DNA from 3 places in the Arthrobacter sp. B1I2 genome. Region 2 is predicted to be linked to each of the others. Evidence: riboswitches for the same ligand, from Rfam matches in the RefSeq annotation. Region 2 holds a riboswitch; each other region holds the start of a gene.
What was found. Region 2 has a riboswitch for S-adenosylmethionine ahead of metX (homoserine O-acetyltransferase MetX). Riboswitches for the same ligand answer to the same signal wherever they lie in the genome.

Region 1 (6,941 bases), 1.2 Mb from region 2:
CAGCGAAGTAGACCGCCAGGCGGAACTCCTCCGGAATGTCCTGCAGCGCCCGCTTCACGTCCGAGTCGGGAAGGTGGTCCAGAGCTTCGGCCTCGGCCGAGCGCAGTCCGCTGGACGTGTGCGACTCCGCCCGTGCCAGCTGCCAGTCCTCGATGGTGTCGGAGTTGGACTGCAACGGCTCACGCTGCCTCTTGCGGTAGAGGTTGATGTACGTGTTGGTCAGGATCCGGTACAGCCAGGCCTTGAGGTTAGTGCCCGGCTTGTACTGATGGAACGCCGAAAAAGCCTTCGTGTAGGCCTCCTGGACCAGGTCCTCCGCGTCGGACGGGTTCCGGGCCATGCGCATAGCCGCGGAATACAGCTGGTCCACGTACTGCATCGCGTCCCGCTCAAAGCGAAGCCGACGCTGCTCCACGCTCTCCGTGGAAACGTCCAGCGTGCCGTCATCGGTCTCCGCTTCTGCGGCCAACGAACCAGGACCTGCCTGTTCGGCAGGCACCGGCGCGGTGCCTGCCCTGCCGTTTACTTCGCCGGGGGAAGCCTCATACATGGCCGCAACGGCCGGATCCAGGGTGCTCATTGCCTTCAAGTCTACTGTCAGGCTCCCTGCCCGGGGCATGCCGTACTCCGGCGGCTCGGCGGCCAGCTTATCCACTGCCACCGGGCCCGCCTGTCTGGTTCCGTCCAACACCTTCCCCAAGGCCAACTCCGCTCCGTATCGGGTGAATGATCGTCGGGGCCCATGTCGTGGACCCGACTTCAATAACCGCCTCCCGCGGGCAAATATTCCCTAAAAGTGCAAGACTAGGACCGACTCCGCCGCTCGGCGCGGCTCGTCCATCCAGGAGGAAATCCATGCCCTTTGTCCGAACGCTCGCACGGCCCATGCTTGCATCCAGTTTCGTTCTTGCCGGACTGGATAAGCTCAGGAACTCCGACGACACCGCACAGCAGCTCTCACCGCTGCTGCGCAAGGCTGCAGCCTCGCTCCCCATCCAGGCCAGCGACAAGACCCTTGCCCGTGTCATCGGCGGAACCCAGGTGGGGGCCGGCGTCCTGTTCGGTCTTGGCAAGTTCTCCCGGCTCTCCGCTTCTCTGTTGACGGTGATTTCGCTTTTGAACACCTTCGTTGAGTGGCGCAGTGCGGATATCAGCAGCAAGGAAGGGCGCGAAAGCCGCCGGAACCAGCTGCTCAAGAACCTCTCGCTGTCGGGCGGCGCCCTGCTCGCTTCCGTGGACACCGCCGGGAAGCCCGGCCTGGCCTGGCGCGCCGAGCACCTGGCCGCCGACGCCCGGCGGAACGCCTCGCACCTGGCTGCCGATGCCCGCAAGACCACCAGCAAAAAGTTGACCAAAGCAGACAAGGCTGTCCGCCGCGCCGTCGAACACGCCACGGGAGCATAAACACGAATGACCGCAGCAGCTGCCACCCGGGACGGATCCGGAACACCTGTCCAGCACTGGGCCGCACCTTTTGCGTCCCGGCCCGTGAATGCCACCGTGACGGTGCCCGGATCGAAATCCCTGACCAACAGGTACCTGGTCCTGGCAGCCCTTGCGGAGGGGCCGTCCCGGCTGCGGGCGCCCCTGCATTCCAGGGACTCCGCCCTCATGATCGACGCGCTCCGGCAGCTCGGTGCCGTCATCACCGAAGTGCCTGGGGACGGCGCCTTTGGGCCTGACCTGGAGGTGGTTCCGCTGCCGGCTGCGGCGCCGGCGTCCCTGGCCAGGATCGACTGCGGACTTGCGGGTACCGTCATGCGGTTCGTCCCGCCGCTGGCGGCGCTCCGCAGCGGAGCCAGCGTGTTCGACGGCGATCCCCATGCCCGCAACCGGCCCATGGGAACCATCATCGAGGCCCTCAAAGCCTTGGGAGTGGCCGTTTCCGCGGAAGATGGCAGCGCGCCGTCGTCGCTCCCCTTCGTGGTGGAAGGCACGGGCGCGGTCCGTGGCGGCCACCTGGTGATCGATGCCAGCGCCTCCTCTCAGTTCGTCTCCGCCCTCCTCCTGGTGGGGGCACGGTTCGACGAGGGCCTGCACCTGGAACACGTGGGTAAGCCCGTCCCCAGCCTGGACCACATCAATATGACGGTGGCCGTCCTGCGGAGTGCCGGCGTGTCGGTTGACGACTCCGTTCCCAACCATTGGGTGGTGGCACCGGGCCCCATCCGTGCCTTGGACCAGCGGATCGAGCAGGACCTTTCCAATGCAGGTCCCTTCCTGGCGGCGGCCCTGGCCTCACGGGGTACGGTCCGGATCCCCAACTGGCCGGCGGAAACCCGGCAGGTGGGTGACCTTTGGCGCAATATACTGGCCAGCATGGGCGCCAGCGTCACCCTGGCTGACGGCGTCCTGACTGTCACCGGCGGCCCGGAGATCAAGGGCGGCGATTTCGCTGATACCAGTGAACTGGCTCCCACGGTGGCAGCACTGTGTGCCCTCGCTACGGGCCCCTCCCGGCTCAGCGGGATCGCCCACCTGAGGGGACACGAGACGGACCGGCTAGCGGCGCTGGTGGCGGAGATCAACCGGCTCGGCGGCGACGCCGAAGAAACCGGCGACGGCCTGGTGATCCGGCCCGCCCCGCTGCACGCCGGCGTCGTCCACAGCTACGCGGACCACCGCATGGCCACAGCCGGCGCAATCCTGGGACTGGCAGTGGACGGCGTGCAGGTGGAGGACATCGCCACCACCGCAAAGACCATGCCGGACTTCCCGCAACTGTGGGCAGACATGCTGGCCCAGGGAACTGCGTCCGTCACCGGACCGGAGGGGCGCGGCAGTGGCGCGGAGCACTGATTCCTGGGACGAATCGGACGTTCGCATCCGCCCCAGCAAGAAAGGCTCCCGACCCCGCACGAAGGACCGCCCCAGCCATGACGACGCCGTCACCGGGCGGATCATCACCGTGGACCGCGGCCGGTACACGGCGGTGGTGGGCGAGGACTCGGCAAACGAGCGCGTGGTGATTGCGGCGCGTGCCCGCGAGCTTCGCCGCTCGCCCGTGGTTGCGGGCGACTTCGTCTCACTCGTGGGAGACGTGTCCGGGGCCCCGGACACGCTGGCCCGGCTGGTGAAGATCCAGGACCGCCACACCCTCCTGCGCCGCAGCGCCGACGATACGGACCCCGTTGAGCGGGCGGTGGTGGCCAATGCCGACCAGCTGGTGATAGTGGTGGCAGCCGCCAACCCGGAGCCCCGCACAGGGTTTATCGACCGTGCACTCGTGGCCGCCTACGACGCCGGGATCGAACCGATCCTGCTGGTTACCAAGGCCGACGTCAAGGACCCCGCGGAGTTGCTCTCCAACTACACCCACCTGGACTTCCCGGTCATCATCAGCCGGACCGCGGACTCGCTGGCCTCGGGAATCGACGCGCGCTCCGACGACGGCCTCTCGGCCCGGCTGGACAGCGCGGCGGTGGCCGCCCTGCGCGCCCACCTCGACGGCAAGGTCACCGTGATGCTCGGGCACTCCGGCGTCGGTAAATCCACCATGGTAAACGCGCTGACCGGCGCCGAGCGGGCCACCGGCGGAGTGAATGCTGTGACCGGACGCGGCCGCCACACGTCGTCGTCCGCGCTTGCCTTGCGGCTGGCAGACGCGCCGCCCGGCAGCTGGATCATCGACACCCCCGGGATCCGTTCCTTTGGCCTGGCGCATGTGGACCCGGACCGGATCCTCCGCTCATTCCCGGACCTCTCCCCCGGCATCGAGAAGTGTGAACGGGGCTGCAAGCACACGGCAACCGCGGTGGACTGCGGCCTCGACGACTGGGTGGCGGGCGGACACGCAGGTCCCACGGGCGCGGCCCGGCTGGCATCATTGCGGCGGCTGCTCGGTACGGACCCAAGGATGGAAGCACAGGAAACGAAGGAGCTCGGCAGCGTCAACTGACGCGTTCTCCCGGCAGAAGCGTCCGCAGACGGTAGTTTGGAACCATGATCCAACCCGCTTCGAGCTACAACGATGACCTGCGCCTGGCCCATGTCCTGGCCGACTCCGTGGATGACCAGACAATGAGCCGCTTCAAGGCACAGGACCTCCATGTTGAGACCAAGCCGGACCTGACGCCGGTCACCGACGCCGACAAGGCCGCCGAGGAAGCCATCCGGGGCCAGCTCTCCCGCTCACGCCCCCGCGACGCCGTCCTGGGCGAGGAATTCGGCAGCACCGGCCACGGTTCGCGGCGTTGGATCATCGATCCCATTGACGGGACCAAGAACTTCGTCCGCGGCGTTCCGGTCTGGGCCACGCTGATCGCCCTCGTCGACGAAGGCGAGCCGGTGGTGGGCGTGGTCAGCGCCCCGGCCCTTGGGAAGCGCTGGTGGGCCGCGAAAGGCATGGGCGCCTACATGGGACGGTCCCTTGCCGCAGCCACCCGTCTCCGCGTGTCGGACGTGTCGAAACTCTCCGACGCCTCCCTCTCCTACTCCAGCCTGGGGGGCTGGAAGGAACGCGGAAACCTGGATGATTTCCTCGGCCTCACCGAGGACGTTTGGCGGACCCGGGCCTATGGGGACTTCTGGTCGTACTGCATGGTGGCCGAAGGCTCGGTGGACATCGCCTGCGAACCGGAGTTGAACCTCTACGACATGGCCGCCCTGGTGCCGATCGTGGTGGAGGCCGGCGGCCGGTTCACCTCGCTCGAAGGCGAGGACGGCCCGTTTGGCGGGAACGCCCTGGCCACGAACTCGATCCTGCACTCAGAGGTGCTCCACCGCCTCAACCCCTACCTGGATGATCTGCTGTAACTGCCGCAGCCTCCCCGTGAAATAGCCGCGAAAACGAATATTGCGATGCCGGACGCCTTCCAGGGGAGGTGTCCGGCGTCGTTTATTCGGCAGTGCGTAACAAAGCCCTTAACAATTGCCGCGGCTTCAGTCCGGGCCGCCCCATGTCCTACGCTTTTATGCAGGTCACGAGTGCCAGCGCAAAACCCCGGTTTGCTGGCCGGCAACCCTCCATTCGCGGTGGGGTGCCCCGGGTGACGACCAGGCCGGTCCGGAGCGGATACGGCAAGCGCGGATTCCCCTATGCCGGAGTCCTGTAACCAAGTGAGGTCTCTGTGACAACTGCCACCGTATCTCCCCAGCCCGTCACTGCCGAAGCCGCCGTTTCTGGTGCACGCCAGGCCGTTGCCGGCCGGCCGCTCGCTGCCGTCACCGGCGCCGAGATCCAGGCGCCCCTGATTTCGGGTGGCCACGTCCGGTACGCCAACCTCGATTACGGCGCCTCCGCCCCGGCACTGTCCGTGGTATCCGCCTACCTGAACGAGATCCTGCCCTACTACGCGAGCGTCCACCGCGGCGCCGGCTACGCCTCCCAGATCAGCACCTCCGTGTATGAGAACGCGCGCACCATCGTCCGCGACTTCGTGGGCGGCCGCCCGGATGATTCGGTCATCTTCACCCGCAACACCACCGACTCGCTGAACCTGCTGGCAGGTTGCCTGCCGGTGACTGATGGCCGCCCCGACGGCGACGTCCTCTACCTGGACATCGAACACCACGCCAACCTCCTGCCGTGGCAGGGCGTCCCGCACCGCAGCATCGTTGCCGCGGACACGCTCACCGGCACCCTTGAGGCCGTCCGCGCCGAGCTGGAACAGGGCGGCGTCAGCCTGCTCGCCGTCACCGGCGCTTCCAACGTCACCGGCGAAATCCTCCCCATCCGTGCATTGGCCGCCCTGGCCCACCAGCATGGGGCACGGATCGTGGTGGACGCGGCCCAGCTCGCCCCGCACCGCCGGGTGGACATCAGCGCGGACGGCGTCGACTATCTCGCCTTCTCCGGCCACAAGCTGTACGCGCCCTTCGGCGCCGGCGTCCTGGTGGGACGCCCCGACTGGCTGGACGCAGGCGTCCCGCACCTGGCCGGCGGCGGCGCCGTCAAGGAAGCACGGCTCGACGGCGTCAGCTGGGCCACCGGACCGGCCCGCCACGAGGGGGGCTCGCCGAACGTCCTCGGGGCCGCAACCCTTGCCCGTGCCACCCAGGTCATCGCCGGACTGGACCAGGAACGCTGGCATGCCCACGAGTCCGCCATCCGGTCCTTCCTGGTGGAGGGCCTCCAGGGCATCGACGGCGTCACGGTCCACCAGATCTTCAAGGACACCAACCCGGAAACAGACACCATCGGCGTGGTCAACTTCTCCGTTGAGGGCTACGACGCAGGACTGGTGGCGGCCTACCTCTCGGCAGAGCACGGTGTGGGCCTGCGCGACGGGCGCTTCTGCGCGCATCCCCTGCTGAAGCGCCTGGGCCTGCCATCCGGTTCCCTCCGCGCAAGCTTCGGGGTGGGCTCACGGCTCGAGGATGCAGAGCGCCTGCTCGCCGGCATCCGGACGCTGCGCAGCAACGGACTGGGATGGGACTATGTGGTGGACGCCGGCCGCTGGGTACCCGTCAACGATTCCCGTACCTACCCGCATTGGGCCCCCAACACGCCGGGAACGGCCGGCGCTGCCCCCTGCACGGACGACTGAGAAGTCCAGCGGATGCGGTAGATTCGGAAGGTACCGCAAGGCGTTGACTGAAGGAGGCCAGGGGTGGTTCGGGGTGGCCCCAAGCTCGATCACGGGCGGCGCCGGGAGCTCGGACAGAGCTTCCAGGACGGCGGCAGGCACTACCAGCGCGTCCGGCCCGGCTACCCTGAAGAGTCGGCCCGGTGGCTGGTGCCCGCCGGAGCCCATGACGCCCTCGACGCCGGCGCCGGTACCGGGAAATTCACCGCGTTGTTGCTGGACATGGGACTGGCAGTCACGGCCGTGGACCCCTCCGCGGACATGCTCACCCAGCTCAAGGAACACTACCCCGCTGCCACGGCTGTGCCCGGGACTGCCGAGGCGACAGGCCTGCCCGATGCCGGCTTCGACGTCGTCACCGTTGCCCAGGCGTGGCACTGGTGCGACGCCCCGGCCGCAAGCACCGAACTGGCC
Region 2 (6,941 bases):
GGTGGAAGCAAGATTGATGAAAAGCATCAGGTTGTTGCAGATCTTGGCGGCCTGCCCGGTGGTGGGGCCGCCGGTGGGGATGACGTTGGCCGCCATGGGGCCGATGAAGCCCGTTGCGTCCGTGACGGCGCCCTCTTCACCGCCCACCATGAACGTCAGTGTTCCCGCCTCGGCACCGCTCATGCCGCCCGAGACCGGGGCGTCCACGAAGCGGAAACCGGCGGCAGCAGCGGCGTCGTGCAGTTCCTGGGCGGAGGCTACGTCGATAGTGGAGGAGTCAACCAGCAGGGTGCGGGTGTCCGCGTGGGCCAGCACGCCATCCTTGCCGAGATAGACCGTACGGGCGTGTTCGCCCTTCGGCAGCATGGTGAACACGGCGTCTGCACCCTCAACCGCTTCGGCGATACTGGTGGTCCGCTTGACGCCGTCTGCCTCCGCCGCTGCCAGGGCCGCCGGGTTGAGGTCGAAGCCGCGCACCTCGTGCCCGGCCTTCACCAGGTTCACTGACATGTGGCCGCCCATGTTGCCCAGGCCGATCCAACCTATAACTGCCATGCGTAAGCTCCTTTGCTCCATTCCGGCGTTGCTGCCGGCCGTCCGTGTCAACGATCACACCCTGCTAGAGTGCAATCAAGGGGAAAAATCACAGAGGCCATGTGCATTGCTGCACATTAATGGAAGGACCGGCGTGGACCTGAGACGGTTGCCCAGCCCTGACGACCTCCTCATCCTGCTGACGGTTGCACGCCTTGGCCGCTTCAACGCCGTGGCGGAAACGCTGGGAACAACCCACACCACCATTTCCCGCCGCATCCTGGCCCTGGACAAGCAGCTGGGCGGCCGCACCCTGGAACGCAGTCCGCACGGCTGGGAGCTGACGCAGCTTGGTGCCGCCGCGGTGGAAGCCGCCGAGACAATCGAGGCCACGCTTGGCTCACTGTCCGGCCTGATCAGCCAGGACCGGAGCGCGCTCGCCGGCCTGGTCCGTGTCGCGACGACAGATGGGGTGGGGGCCGTGTTCGTCACCCCGGCGCTGGTGCGGCTCCAGCAGCAGAACCCGCAGCTGAACATCGAGATGCTGAGCGCCACCCGGAAAGTCAGCCAGAACCGGTCAGGGGTGGACCTGGAGATCGTGGTGGGCCGGGCCGACGTCACCACCGCGCAAACCATCTTCCTCAGCAACTACTACCTGCGCCTTTACGCCAGCCCCGGCTACGCAGCCCGGCACGGCCTGCCGGAAACGCTCGACGACGTGGGGCAGCACGGCTTTGTCTCGTACGTCGAGTCCGCACTTCAGGTTGCGGAGCTGGGGCCGCGCTGGTCGTCCGAGCTTCCGGTGCCGCGGACAAGCTTCCAGGCCACCAGCGTGTTTGCGCAGATGGAGGCGGTACGGCAGGGTGCGGGTATTGGCCTGCTGCCGAACTTCATGGCGGCAGAGTGCGACAATTTCGTTCCCGTCCTGGCGGCCGACTTTGAGCGGCAACTTCCCATCTGGGCGGTGGCACGCCCGGAGTCACTCCGGTCAGCGCCCGTGCAGGCAGTGATTGCGGCGCTGAAAGAGGAAGTGAAGGAGCGGTCCGGGCTGCTGGCAGGGTGAGTACTGTCTTCTGAAGGGTCAGGCCCGGAAGAGCCGCCTCACCACCTGCCCGGACGCCAGCGCATCCAGACCTTCATTGATCTCACTCAGTGGCCGCGTGTCGGTGTGCAGCAGGTCAACGGGCAGCCTGCCCTCCCGCCAGTACGCCAGGTACTTCGGAATATCCCGCGACGGCACGGCATCCCCCATGTAGGAGCCCAGCAGCCGCTTGCCCGCCCCGGCAAACTGCAGGGCGGGCACCGTCAACTGGGCGGACGGATGCGGCAGGCCCACCGAGACCACGGCACCGCCGCGGGTCACCAGCTCCAGGCAGGAGGCGATGACGCCGGCTGAGCCCACGGCCTCGATGGCAACGTCCACGCCGTCACCGGAAGCTTCCGTGATCAGCCGGGCTGCATCCTCCGGCGTTCCCACCGCAGTGGCACCGGCGTCGCGGGCCAGCTGGTGCTTGCCCTGGTTCGGATCGATGGCAATGACCCCGGCAGCCCCGGCGAGGCGGGCTGCCATGACGGCGGACAGGCCCACCGCGCCGAGGCCGAAAACTGCCACGGACTGCCCTGGGCTGACGCCGGCGGTGTTCAGGACGGCACCCATTCCGGTGAGCACGGCGCAACCAAACATCGCGGCGACCGTATCCGGGACGTCGTCGTCAATCACCACCACTGATTCCCGCGCCACCACTGCGAAATCGGCGAAGGCCGAGACGCCAAGGTGGTGGTTGATGCGCTCCCCCGCCGGCGTCCGCAAGAGCGCCGGCCCATGCAGCAGGTCTCCGGAGCCATTGACCTCTGCCGCGCGGTGGCAAAGAGCGGGCCGGCCGGCCAGGCACGCCCGGCATTGGCCGCAGCTGGGAACGAAGACCAGCACCACGTGGTCCCCCACGGACACGTCGGGCACGCCTTCGCCCACGGAGACCACCCGCCCCACCGCCTCGTGGCCCAAGGCCATGGGAAGGGGCCGTACCCGGGAACCGTCCACCACCGAGAGGTCCGAATGGCACAGGCTCGAGTAGCTGATGGCAACACCAAGCTCACCGGCACGGGGTTCCGGCTGCTCCAGATCCTGCACCAGCAGCGGCCGGGCGTCGGCATAGTTTTCCGTCCCCGGGGCGGCTCCCGCCTTGGGCGCCGAGGGAACGGTGGAGTACAGGACGGCGGCTTTCATGGCTTACTTCTTGCTGGCGGCAAGGAGGTCGGCGGTGCCCTTGGCGTCGGCGGCGTCCACGTCGTGCAGCGAGATGCCGCGGGTTTCCTTCAGGAAGAAGACCGCGACGGCGGTGATGGCGCAGGCGATGAGCAGGTAGACAGCCACGGGGACGGAGGACTTGTAGGTGCCCAGCAGCGAGGCGGCGATGATCGGCGCCAGGGAACCTGCCACGATGGATGTCACCTGGTAACCCAGGGAGACCCCGGAGTAGCGCATCCTGGTGGGGAACATCTCCGCCATGATGGCAGGCTGCCCTGCGTACATGAAGGCGTGGAACACGAGACCGATCATGACGGAAGCCAGGATGATGGCATCGTTCTTGGTGTCCATCATGGGGAAGGCGAAGAAGCCCCAGGTGGCGCCCATGACCGCACCGGCCATGTAGACGGGCCTGCGGCCCAGGCGGTCCGAGAGCTTGCCGACCATGGGCACGACGGCGAAGTGGACGGCGTGGGCGAGGAGCAACAGGAGGAGGATGCGGGTGGTATCTGCCTGGACAACGGTCTTCAGGTAGGTGATGGAGAACGTCACCACGAGGTAGTACAGGATGTTCTCCGCGAAGCGCAGGCCCATGGCGGTGAAGACGCCGCGCGGGTACCGCCGGAACACTTCAGCCACACCGTAGCCCTTGTGGCCGGCGTCCACCTCTTTGCGGGCCTCCAGGAAAATGGGGGCGTCGTTGACCTTGGTCCGGATGTAGTAACCGATCACAACAATCACCGCGGACAGCCAGAACGCTACGCGCCAGCCCCACCCCAGGAAAGCGTCCTGGGTCAACGTGGAGGACAGGATGAACAGCACGGCCGTGGCAAGCAGGTTTCCCAGCGGCACTGCGGACTGCGGCCAGCTGGCCCAGAAACCGCGGGACTTGCTGGGGCTGTGCTCTGCGACGAGGAGGACGGCGCCACCCCACTCCCCGCCGACGGCAAAGCCCTGGGCGAACCGGAGCACGACCAGCAGAGCGGGAGCCCAGTAGCCGATCTGCTGGAATGTGGGCAGGCAGCCCATGAGGAAGGTGGACACCCCCACCAGGATGATGCTTAGCTGCAGCAGCTGCTTGCGGCCGAACTTGTCGCCAAAGTGGCCAAAGACGATGCCGCCGATGGGGCGTGCCACGAACCCTACGGCGTAGGTGAGGAAGGCGGCGATGATGCCGTCCAGTTCGGTGCCGGCGTTGGAGAAGAAGGCCTTGCCGAAGACAAGCGTGGCGGCGGAGGCGTAGAGGAAGAACTCGTACCACTCCACAACGGTTCCGGCCATGGAAGCCGTAACCACCTTCTTAAGGCCTGAAGCCTTGACGTCGTTTTCCTCTGTACGCCTTGCGGCGGAGCTTTCCGTACTCATGCGAACTCCTTCGGTGTCGTCATCGACACCACGGGGACCGGTCAATGGCGGCCGGGTGTGATGCACACCACGAACGCCGGATTCGATTGAGTATGGTCTGCCTGCGGTGCAACCTCAACGCCGATTAGTGCAGAACGCATCTGCAGGAATGCACACGCACGTGGTTTTTCCGGCTTGGCTAGACCAGGAAGCTGCCCCGCAACTGGTTGCCCAGCTGCCCGATTTCGGTCAGGAACCCGTCGTGTCCTATCGGCGCCTGGATGATGTGGACATCGACGTCGCCGGGCAGGGCCTGGGCCAGTTCCTGGGACTGCGACGGAAAATAGAGCCGGTCGGAGTCGACGGCGGCCACGAGGAACCGTGCGGTGGACCGGGCCAGCGTCTCGGCCAGGGTCCCCCGGCCCCGGCAGACGTCGTGGCTCATCAGCGCCTCGGTCAGGGCGATGTAGCTGTTGGCGTCGAAGCGCTTTACGAGCTTGTTGCCCTGGTGGTCCAGGTAGCTTTCCACCTGGTAGCGGCCGCGGGCGGCCAGCACCTCACCCTTCAGGGGCGACTCGGGCGTCTGGGGTGTGCGGCCGAAGCGGCCTTCCAGTTCCGCGGCGGACCGGTAGGTGATGTGCGCGATGCGCCGGGCAAGCGCCAGTCCCTCTTCGGGGCAGGGGCCGCCGTAGTAGTCTCCGCCGTTGAAGTTGGGGTCCTGCCGGATGGCCAGGGTCTGGGCCTGCGCGAAGGCGATCTGTTCTGCCGTGCTGGCGGCCCCTACAGAGATGACGGCGCAGCGCTGCACCCGCTCGGGGTACGTCACGGCCCATTCCAGGGCGCGGGCACCGCCCATGGATCCGCCGAGGACCGCGAACCAGCTGTTGATGCCCAACTGGTCTGCCAGCCGGGCCTCCGCCACGGTGCTGTCCCGCAGGGTGACCAGGGGGAAGCGGGAGCCCCAGGGGGTTCCGTCCGGGGCGGGCGACGACGGTCCCGTGGAGCCGTAGCAGCCCCCCACGATGTTGATGGACACCACGAAGAAACGGTCCGTATCTACCGGAGCGCCGGGCCCGGCCAGCTGTTCCCACCAGCCCTCTTCGTCGGTGTCGCCGCGGGTCACGTGGGTGCTTCCGGTCAGCGCGTGCTCGATCAGGATGGCGTTGCTGGCGTCGGCATTGAGCGTGCCCCAGGTTTCGTAGGCCAGCGTGACATCCGGGAGGTAGCCACCGGCTTCAAGTTCCAGTCCCCCGATGGAGGCGTAACGGACGATTCCTTGTTCGGGGATGGCTGTTCGGGCGACGGTAACCGTCATGGCAAGACCTCTTCTACGCGCTTGCCCGCCGTCATTTGACCGGCAGGCCAGGTCCTCACCCGGGGCACCCCACCGCGGATGGAGGGTTGCCGGCCAGCAAGCCGGGGCTGTCACTGGCACTCATGACCTGGTTCGAGTGTACGAAACACCCCCCGCTCCAGGCCAAGAGTGTGACTGGTTGTGACTTCCCGGATTGCCGGCCGCTGGCGCCCGCTCAGGCGCGCCTGAGCGGGCGCCTGAGCGGGCGCAGTTAAGGCGCCTGTTCAGCCTTGGGCGCCCTTGGCTGCGCGGAAACCCGCTTCCAGGTCGGCCAGGATGTCATCGATGTGCTCCAGGCCCACGGACAGCCGGACCAGTCCCGGGTGGACTCCGGCTATCACCTGCTGCTCCGGGGAGAGCTGGCTGTGCGTGGTCGACGCCGGGTGGATGACCAGGGAGCGGACGTCGCCGATGTTGGCAACGTGGGAGTGCAGCTCCAGGGCGTCGACGAAGCGTTTGCCCGCTTCCGCCCCGCCGGCCAGGTTGAAGGCGACGACGGCGCCCGTCCCCTTGGGCCCGTACTTGCGGCCACGTTCGTACCAAGGGCTGGACGGCAGCCCCGCGTAGGCGACGGATTCGACGTCGTCCCTTCCTTCCAGCCAGCGCGCCACTTCCGTGGCGTTGGCAACGTGGCGCTCCACCCGCAGGCTCAGCGTTTCCAGGCCTTGGGAAATCAGGAAGGCGTTGAAGGGGGACACCGCCGAGCCCAAATCGCGCAGCAACTGGACTCGGGCCTTGAGGATGTAGGAGAGGTTGGCACCCAGCGCACCATCAGCTCCAAGGTCGCGTGCATAGACCAGGCCGTTGTAGGTGGGGTCCGGGGTGTTGAATCCGGGGAACCTTGCCGGGTCCTTGCCGAAGTCGAACTTTCCGGAGTCGACGATCACGCCGGCAATGGCGGAACCGTGGCCGCCAAGATACTTGGTGGCAGAGTGGATCACGATGTCCGCGCCCCACTCCAGCGGGCGGATCAGGTAGGGAGTGGACAGCGTGTTGTCCACGATCAGTGGCACGCCTGCCTGGTGGGCAACCTCGGAGATGCCTTCGATGTCCAGGACATCCTGGCGTGGATTGGACACCACTTCACCGAAGAAGAGCTTGGTGTTCGGCTGGACCGCCTCGCGCCACTGGTCCAGGTTGTCCGGATCGGCCACGAAAGTAACGGAGATGCCGAACTTCTTCAGCGTGTGGGCGAAGAGGTTGTAGGTTCCGCCGTAAAGGCTGGGGCTCGCCACAATATGGTCCCCGGCCTCGGCAATGTTCAGTACCGCGAAGGTCTCGGCGGCCTGCCCGGAGCTCAGCAGCAAAGCGGCCAGACCGCCCTCAAGGCTGGCTATCCGTTGTTCCACGGCATCCTGCGTCGGGTTGCCGATCCGGGTGTAGATGGGTGCAAGCTCTGCCAAAGCGAAGCGGTTGGCTGCGCTTTCGGCGCTGGGGAACACGAAGGACGTGGTCTGGTAG
Region 3 (6,941 bases), 2.4 Mb from region 2:
GGACACGCCGGAGTTGCTCCGGGTCCGCCAGTCCTGACCCACGACTGGCTTGTTCATTCCCGACGCGCAGGCTCCTTTTCGCGACGCACATATTGTGCGCGAAAGGGAATCTGCGCGTCGCAAATGGGGATGCGTGTCGCGAAACGCCGAAAGCGCGACGGCGGCAAGCGTCCAGCTAGATCTGCTTCAGTGCCTGTTCCAGGTCGCGGATGAGGTCGTCCGCGTCCTCCAGCCCCACGGAGAGCCGGACTACGCCGTCGCTCAGGCCAATGGCGGCGCGACCCTCCGGCCCCATGGCGCGGTGCGTGGTGGTGGCGGGATGCGTGATGAGGGACTTGGAATCACCGAGGTTGTTGGAAATGTCGATGATGCGCAGTCCGTCCAGCAGTGCGAAGGCAGCTTCCTTGCCGGAGCGCCCACCGGAGGGAGCGAGCTCGAGGGTGAGGACCGTACCGCCGGCACTCATTTGCTTTGCCGCCAGTTCGTACTGCGGGTGCGACCTCAGCAGCGGGTACTTCACCCAGCTCACGGCAGGCTGTTCTTCCAGCCACTCTGCGAGCCGCAGGGCAGTGGCGGAGGAGTGCCGCACGCGCAGGCTCATGGTCTCCAGGCCCTTGGTCAGGACCCAGGCGTTGAAGGGCGAAAGTGCCGGTCCCGTGTGGCGCATCAGCTGCTTCACCGGCCCGTCGATGAATTCCTTGGTGCCCAGGATGGCGCCGCCCATGACCCTGCCCTGCCCGTCGATGTGCTTGGTGCCGGAGTAGACGATGACGTCCGCGCCGAAGTCCCCGCAGCGCTGCAGCAGGGGAGTGGCGAAGACGTTGTCGGCCACCACCTTGGCCCCAGCGGCGTGCGCCAGTTCGCTGACCGCGGCGATGTCCACGATCTCCTGCATGGGATTGGACGGGGACTCGAAGAAGACCGCGGTGGTGGGCTTGGAGAGGGCCTCGCGCCACTGGTCCAGGTCCGGGCCATCGACGAAGACCGTCTCAACGCCCCACCGGGGCAGGATCTCGTTCAGGATCACAAAACACGAACCGAACAACGAACGGGCGGCCACCACGCGGTCGCCGGCAGCCAGCAAGGCGCCAAGCGCGGTGAACACCGCGGACATGCCCGACGCCGTCGCGAAGCACGCTTCCGTTCCTTCAAGGAGGCGAAGCCGCTCCTGGAAGGTGGCCACGGACGGGTTGCCGTAGCGCGAGTAGACAAAGCGCTCGTCTTCGCCGGTGAAGGCGCGTTCAGCTGCTGCGGCGGATTCGTAGACGAAGCCGGAGTTCAGGAAGATTGCCTCGGACGTTTCCTGGAAGTTGGTGCGGTCCAGCCCGCCGCGGACGGCCTGGGTGTCGGGGTTCCAGCCGGGGGCGTCTTGGTTGAAAGCCACTTAGTTCTTTCCGAGGTTGGTGGGCAGGCCGCGGTTCTTCCAGCCATTGACGGTGCGTTCGCCGTAGCGGTCCGGCTCGCCTTCAAAGCCTTCCAGCACGTTGTAGGACGTGAAGCCGGCCTGCGTGGCGGCGGTGGCAGCCGCAACCGAACGGGCACCGGACCGGCACAGGAACACCAACTCGGCGCCCGGGTCCTCCGGCGCCTGCTCCTTGAGGTCCTTCACGAAGTCCGGATTGGGAATGCCGCCGGGGAAGGTCCACTGGATGAACAGCGGATCATTGTCCGTAGCTTTGGTGTCCGGGATGCCGATGTGGGCCCATTCGCCCTCGGTACGGACATCCACCAGGATTGCGCCCTGCTCCAGCTTCTCCCACGCTTCCTGCGGCGTCAGGTCCCCTGCGTAGCTCACGCGTGGCCCTCGCCGTCGAACTCGCCCTCAAACTCAGCATCCAGCTCATCCACCGCAGTGGCCACCGCCGCGTCAGCCGAGGCGATCGCAGCCGGAAGGACCACTGCCTGCGCCACGATCACGCGGGTGCCGTTGAACGTGGCCGCCGGACTGCCGTGCAGCACATAGCCCTCAGCCAGTGCGGCGGAGATCCGCTCGCAGAAGGCACGGTCGTCCGGGCCCGTGATCAGGCGGTAGGACAGTTTTTCTTCAGGGACGGGCGCGTCGGACACGACGGATCTCCTTCTCTCACGCTTGCAGCTCGAATCGGTCGATATGCCGAGTATTCACCTGAGGCACCCCGCCGCGAAAGGGAGGGTTGCCGACCGGCCAGTCAGGGCTTCACACCGGTACTCATTACTCCCCAAAAACGTAACACCTGCCGCGCCAAGCCGCACCGCCGCCGCCGTCATGTTCCGTAATTGAGCTGATGGCAAGGCGATAGGGTTCTTACCGGGGAGGCATGAAAAATGCTGCGGCACGTGCGTGCCGCAGCATTTGATCATGTGCCACCGTTACCCGGCGGCCTCCTGCAAGCCCAGGCGGACCCTATACAAGGCCGGGGTAGCTGGTCAGGATGTAGTCGGCAGCGGCCGGGCCCTTCATGCGAAGCCCGTTGCGGCGCGGCGAAATCCGGTATTTCATGGCTTCCCAGAAGCTGGACTCGGTGCCGGGCGTCTGCTCGTTGATGAAGCACCAGCTGGTGTACAGCCCGTAAAGGCGGTCGCGGTCCAGGCTGGAATCGGATGCCTGGTCGGGGTAGGTGGCTTCGTTAAGAAAAGTATCGAACTGCGAATGTGCCATGACGGCTCCCTTCGCTAGGTGCGCGGCGCCGCCGTTCGGCTACAGCAGCAGATCCGAGGCCCTGCACGGTGGCCATCGGATCTATAGGTCGTGTCCCGTCAAACGCATCGGGGCCATCAGCGGTGTCAGCGCTTCTCTACGCTGTAGACTTTACCCGTAGACTACAAGTGAGGCAACCGTCTCGAATCATCACCCCACGGTGACGGCAGGCAGCGAGGACCCAACCAATGATTTCCGCCAAAACTTCCGGGCCTGGCAGGCCTAAAACGAGGTTGAGCAGGGAGGTCGTGCTGGCCAAGGCCCTGGAGTTGGTTGACGCCGAGGGGCTGGATGCGCTGACCATGCGCCGCCTGGGGCAGGAGCTTGGCCGGGACCCGATGAGTCTTTACCGCTATGCCGAGAACCGCGCCGCACTGCTGGACGGTGTTTCCGAGCTGGTACTGAATCAGCTCGGGGTTCATCCGGACGACCCTGACTGGAAAGCCCAGCTGCGGAAAATCGCCCATGATCTGCGGACCCTGGCACTCCAGCACCCCAACGTGGTCCCCCTGCTGGTGACCCGGCCCCTTTCCACGCCGCTGGGCCTGCGTCCGCTGGGCACGCTGCGGCCCCTTGAGCAGATCCTGTCCCTGCTGGTGGCAGCAGGGTTCGAACCGGCAGATGCGCTCCATGTCTACCGCGCCTACTACGGCTTCCTTTACGGGCACATCCTGAACGAACTGCAGGAATACGTGGTGGACCCGGAAGAGAACGAGGTGCTGCTGCGCCTGGGGCTCCACCGCCTGCCCGCCACGGAGTTTCCGCGGCTGCGTGCCCTGGCGCCGGCGCTGGCTGAGTATGACGGCGCCACGGAGCTTGACCAGGGACTCACCATCCTGCTCTCCGGGCTGGAAGCGCAGCTGTCACGGCAGGCCTCGGTTTCCAGAGGCTGACGGGCCGCGCTGAACCTGGTTTACAGGGCGGTGCTATTCGAATGACGCCCTGCGCTGGTCCTGGAGGCGGGTGTTCCAGATGTCCGGGCGGTTCACCTGGAACCTGCGGCCGGTCAATGCCTTGGCGTTCAGCCTGATGTAGTTTGCCTTTTCGCCGGGCTGCCACGGCTCCAGGCCGAGGCTGTCAACGGCATCCTTGACAGTCTGGTCCTCGACGATCTCGGTATCGCCCCGCACCACTACGCTCCAGGCCTGTTCGGTGGCGGGATCGTAGCCGTCGATTTCCAGCGCCGCCGGCCGCTCCATCCTGGCGCCCCAGAGCTTGGAGCCAGGCGCCGTGCGGAAGAAGATGCTGCGCAGGTGGACAACGTAGTTCACGGGGAAGATCTCGGGATGTTCGTCCACCACGATGGCCAGCCTGCCCACGATGTCATTGGCAAGGAGGTCCCAGCAGTCGTCAAAGGACAATTTCTCGATCGGCAGCTTTTGCGAGTCCATGCTGCACACCTTACGGGTGATGCCGGGACGGCAAAAGGGGTGGCCCTGCCCGTCGCGGACTAATGGATGCCGGCGAAAAGTCCGCTCAATTCGGTGGTCAGTTCCTTTTGGACGGACGGGGCACCGATCTCCTTGCCGTCGATCCGGTTCACCGGCGCCAGCAGCCGGACGCTGGAGATCAGCCAGACTGCATCGGCGTCCAGAAGGTCCTGCGGCTCAAGCGGGCCGTAGCCCAGCTCCCAGCCCGCCGCCTTGGCTGCAGCGAAGAGCGCACCCTGGGAGGTCCCGGGCAGGATGCCGCTGTCCAGCTGTGGCGTGATGAGGCGCTTCACCGTCGTGCCGTCGTCGGACTTTTCCACATGCGCCATCAGCACTGTGGACGTGGGGCCTTCCAGCACCCGGCCATCTGAGGAGGTGAAGATGACGTCGTCGGCGCCCTGTTTGTGCGCGTAGCGCAGCGCTGCCATGTTGACGGCGTAGGAGAGCGTCTTGGCCCCCAGGAGCAGCCAGGGCGCCCGTTCGGCCACGTCACTGTCGTAGCCCCGGTCAAGGAGGATGACATCAATGCCCGTTTCCCGTTGCCGCCGCCCGGCAGCCCCTGGCGGCGAGGCCTGTACCCAGGCGGTGGGGGCGGGCGCACCCTCCACGCCGCGGGTCACCACCAGTTTGACCACCAGTTCATCTGCCGCAGCGTCTGCCGGCGGGTTCTCCGACCGGTGCCGGGCAACGGCAGCCGCAATGGCACTCCGCCACACGTCCTGGTCCGGGATGTCCAGGTCCAGCGCCCGGGCGGAGCCGGCAAGCCGGTCCAGGTGGGCCTGCATCTTCCGCACGGTTCCACCCACGGCCAGCATGGTCTCGAAGACCCCGTCGCCTCGCGTAACGCCCAGGTCCGTGACCAGCAGTTGCGGCTTGGCGGCATCGGCCACCCTGCCGTCGGGGAAAGCGGGGTCAAGGAAAACGAGAACCACGGGGGCTGGAGAGGTCATGGCACCAGCTTAGTGCGGCACCGCGGATAAGCTGGGCGGAGTGCCCGGGCCGGAAACCGTCCCCCGGAGCCGAATATCCCCGGGAGTTATTGACGTGTTGTGGCCTTTTTCGCTTGCCGGCACCGCGCCGACGTGGGTTGTGGTGCTCTTGGGCTTCGCCGACCTTGTCATCCGGGTCCTGGCCCTCGGCATCATCCCCGGCAACAGGCGCCCCACCACGGCCATGGCCTGGCTGCTGGGGATCTTCTTTATCCCGTTCGTGGGCATCGTGCTGTTCCTGCTGTTCGGCAACTTCCAGCTGTCCAGCCGGCGGCGTGCGCAGCAGGAGCAGGTCAACGAGAGGGTGCGGGCAGGGCTCAGCGCGCTCTCTGACGTGGAAAGCTCCTACCCCGGCCCGGAATGGGTAAAGTCCGCGGCTGAGCTCAACCGCACCCTGGGTTCGCTGCCCATGGTGGACAACAACTCCGTGGAACTCATCCCCGGCTACCCCGACTCCATCCTCGACATGACGAACGCCGTGCGGAAGGCGAAGAAATTCGTCAACGCGGAGTTCTACATCATGAGCTCGGACCACATCACCAATGACCTGCTTACCGCCATGGAGGAAGCCGCCGAACGGGGCGTGGAAGTGCGGCTCCTGTTCGACCACATCGGCACGCTGCGCATCAAGGGCTACCGGAAGCTGCTCAAGCGGCTCAGGGCCGGCAAGATCCAGTGGAAGCGGATGCTGCCGCTGCTGCCCATCCATGGCCAGTGGCGCCGGCCGGACCTGCGCAACCACCGCAAGATCATGGTGGTGGACGGCGAGATTGCCTTCACGGGATCGCAGAACCTGATCGAGCCCTCCTACAACAACCCGCGCCACCGCAAAGCCGGCCGTGAATGGGTGGAGCTGATGGCGTGCCTGCGCGGTCCCATCGTGACCACCCTGAACGTCGTTTTCGCCACCGACTGGCTGAGCGAGACCGACGAATCCCTGGAACACCAGCTGCAGCTCCCGGCGAATCCCGAGCCCGGCCATGTCACGGCCCAGGTGGTGCCGAGCGGCCCGGGGTTCATCACGGAAAACAACCTCCGGCTCTTCAACACGCTTATCTACTCCGCGCAGCACCGGATCTCCATCTGCAGTCCCTACTTTGTGCCCGACGACTCACTGCTTTACGCCATCACCACGGCGGCCCAGCGCGGCGTTGACGTGGAGCTGTTCGTTTCGGAGAAGGGCGACCAGTTCCTGGTCCACCACGCACAGCGGTCCTACTACGAGGCCCTCCTGGAAGCCGGCGTGCGGATCTACCTGTACAAGGCACCGTTCGTGCTGCACGCCAAGCACTTCACGATCGATGACGAGGTGGCCGTCCTGGGCTCCAGCAACATGGATATGCGGTCGTTCTCGCTGAACCTGGAGGTGTCAGTGATGCTCTTGGGCGCGGACATCGTGAACAAGATGCGGGCGGTGGAGGACACGTACCGGGATATCTCCCATGAGCTCAAGCTGGCGGACTGGCTCAACCGGCCGCTCGCCGCGCGGTATGTGGACAACGTGGCGCGCCTGACCGCCACGGTTCAGTAACGCGTACAGTGCAGGAACTGCCGGCCCACAAGATCCCTAGTCGTCGGCGCTGACCCGCTGGCCGTCGTCGCGCCCGGAGTGCTCCAGCCAGCCGCCCTGCCGGTAGGCAGGGGTTCCCAGGGCAAGCACCATCACCGCCAGGGCGCAGCTGCCGATCATGACGATGGCCATCGACAGCGAATTCCCGCCGAGGACCCCTACGAGGGGGCTCACGAGTCCGGCGACCCCGGACTGCAGGGCACCGATGACCGCCGCGGCCGTTCCCGCCATGTGGCCGTAGTTGTGCAGGGCCATTACGGAGGCATTCGCCGGGA

Region 1: another riboswitch for S-adenosylmethionine. It lies ahead of QFZ57_RS12285 (aminotransferase class V-fold PLP-dependent enzyme); the one in region 2 lies ahead of metX (homoserine O-acetyltransferase MetX).
Region 3: another riboswitch for S-adenosylmethionine. It lies ahead of QFZ57_RS06520 (DUF1737 domain-containing protein); the one in region 2 lies ahead of metX (homoserine O-acetyltransferase MetX).

What each region holds. Positions count from the first base shown of each region.
Region 1 is NZ_JAUSYC010000001.1:2,629,190-2,636,130, reverse strand. Features, by position in the region: gene QFZ57_RS12310 (sigma-70 family RNA polymerase sigma factor) at 1-619, opposite strand, end outside; gene QFZ57_RS12305 (DoxX family protein) at 856-1,404, shown strand; gene aroA (3-phosphoshikimate 1-carboxyvinyltransferase) at 1,411-2,799, shown strand; gene rsgA (ribosome small subunit-dependent GTPase A) at 2,783-3,898, shown strand; gene hisN (histidinol-phosphatase) at 3,943-4,755, shown strand; SAM riboswitch class IV at 4,919-5,032, shown strand; gene QFZ57_RS12285 (aminotransferase class V-fold PLP-dependent enzyme) at 5,070-6,488, shown strand; gene QFZ57_RS12280 (class I SAM-dependent methyltransferase) at 6,552-6,941, shown strand, end outside.
Region 2 is NZ_JAUSYC010000001.1:3,849,286-3,856,226, forward strand. Features, by position in the region: gene mmsB (3-hydroxyisobutyrate dehydrogenase) at 1-555, opposite strand, end outside; gene QFZ57_RS17980 (LysR family transcriptional regulator) at 695-1,597, shown strand; gene QFZ57_RS17985 (zinc-binding dehydrogenase) at 1,616-2,761, opposite strand; gene QFZ57_RS17990 (MFS transporter) at 2,765-4,147, opposite strand; gene metX (homoserine O-acetyltransferase MetX) at 4,326-5,441, opposite strand; SAM riboswitch class IV at 5,454-5,569, opposite strand; gene QFZ57_RS18000 (bifunctional o-acetylhomoserine/o-acetylserine sulfhydrylase) at 5,705-6,941, opposite strand, start outside.
Region 3 is NZ_JAUSYC010000001.1:1,405,217-1,412,157, forward strand. Features, by position in the region: gene QFZ57_RS06505 (glutamate--cysteine ligase 2) at 1-37, shown strand, start outside; gene QFZ57_RS06510 (O-succinylhomoserine sulfhydrylase) at 176-1,384, opposite strand; gene QFZ57_RS06515 (rhodanese-like domain-containing protein) at 1,385-1,795, opposite strand; gene QFZ57_RS06520 (DUF1737 domain-containing protein) at 1,792-2,067, opposite strand; SAM riboswitch class IV at 2,081-2,196, opposite strand; gene QFZ57_RS06525 (hypothetical protein) at 2,384-2,638, opposite strand; gene QFZ57_RS06530 (TetR/AcrR family transcriptional regulator C-terminal domain-containing protein) at 2,866-3,570, shown strand; gene QFZ57_RS06535 (pyridoxamine 5'-phosphate oxidase family protein) at 3,604-4,068, opposite strand; gene QFZ57_RS06540 (aminodeoxychorismate lyase) at 4,128-5,057, opposite strand; gene cls (cardiolipin synthase) at 5,152-6,627, shown strand; gene QFZ57_RS06550 (multidrug effflux MFS transporter) at 6,664-6,941, opposite strand, start outside.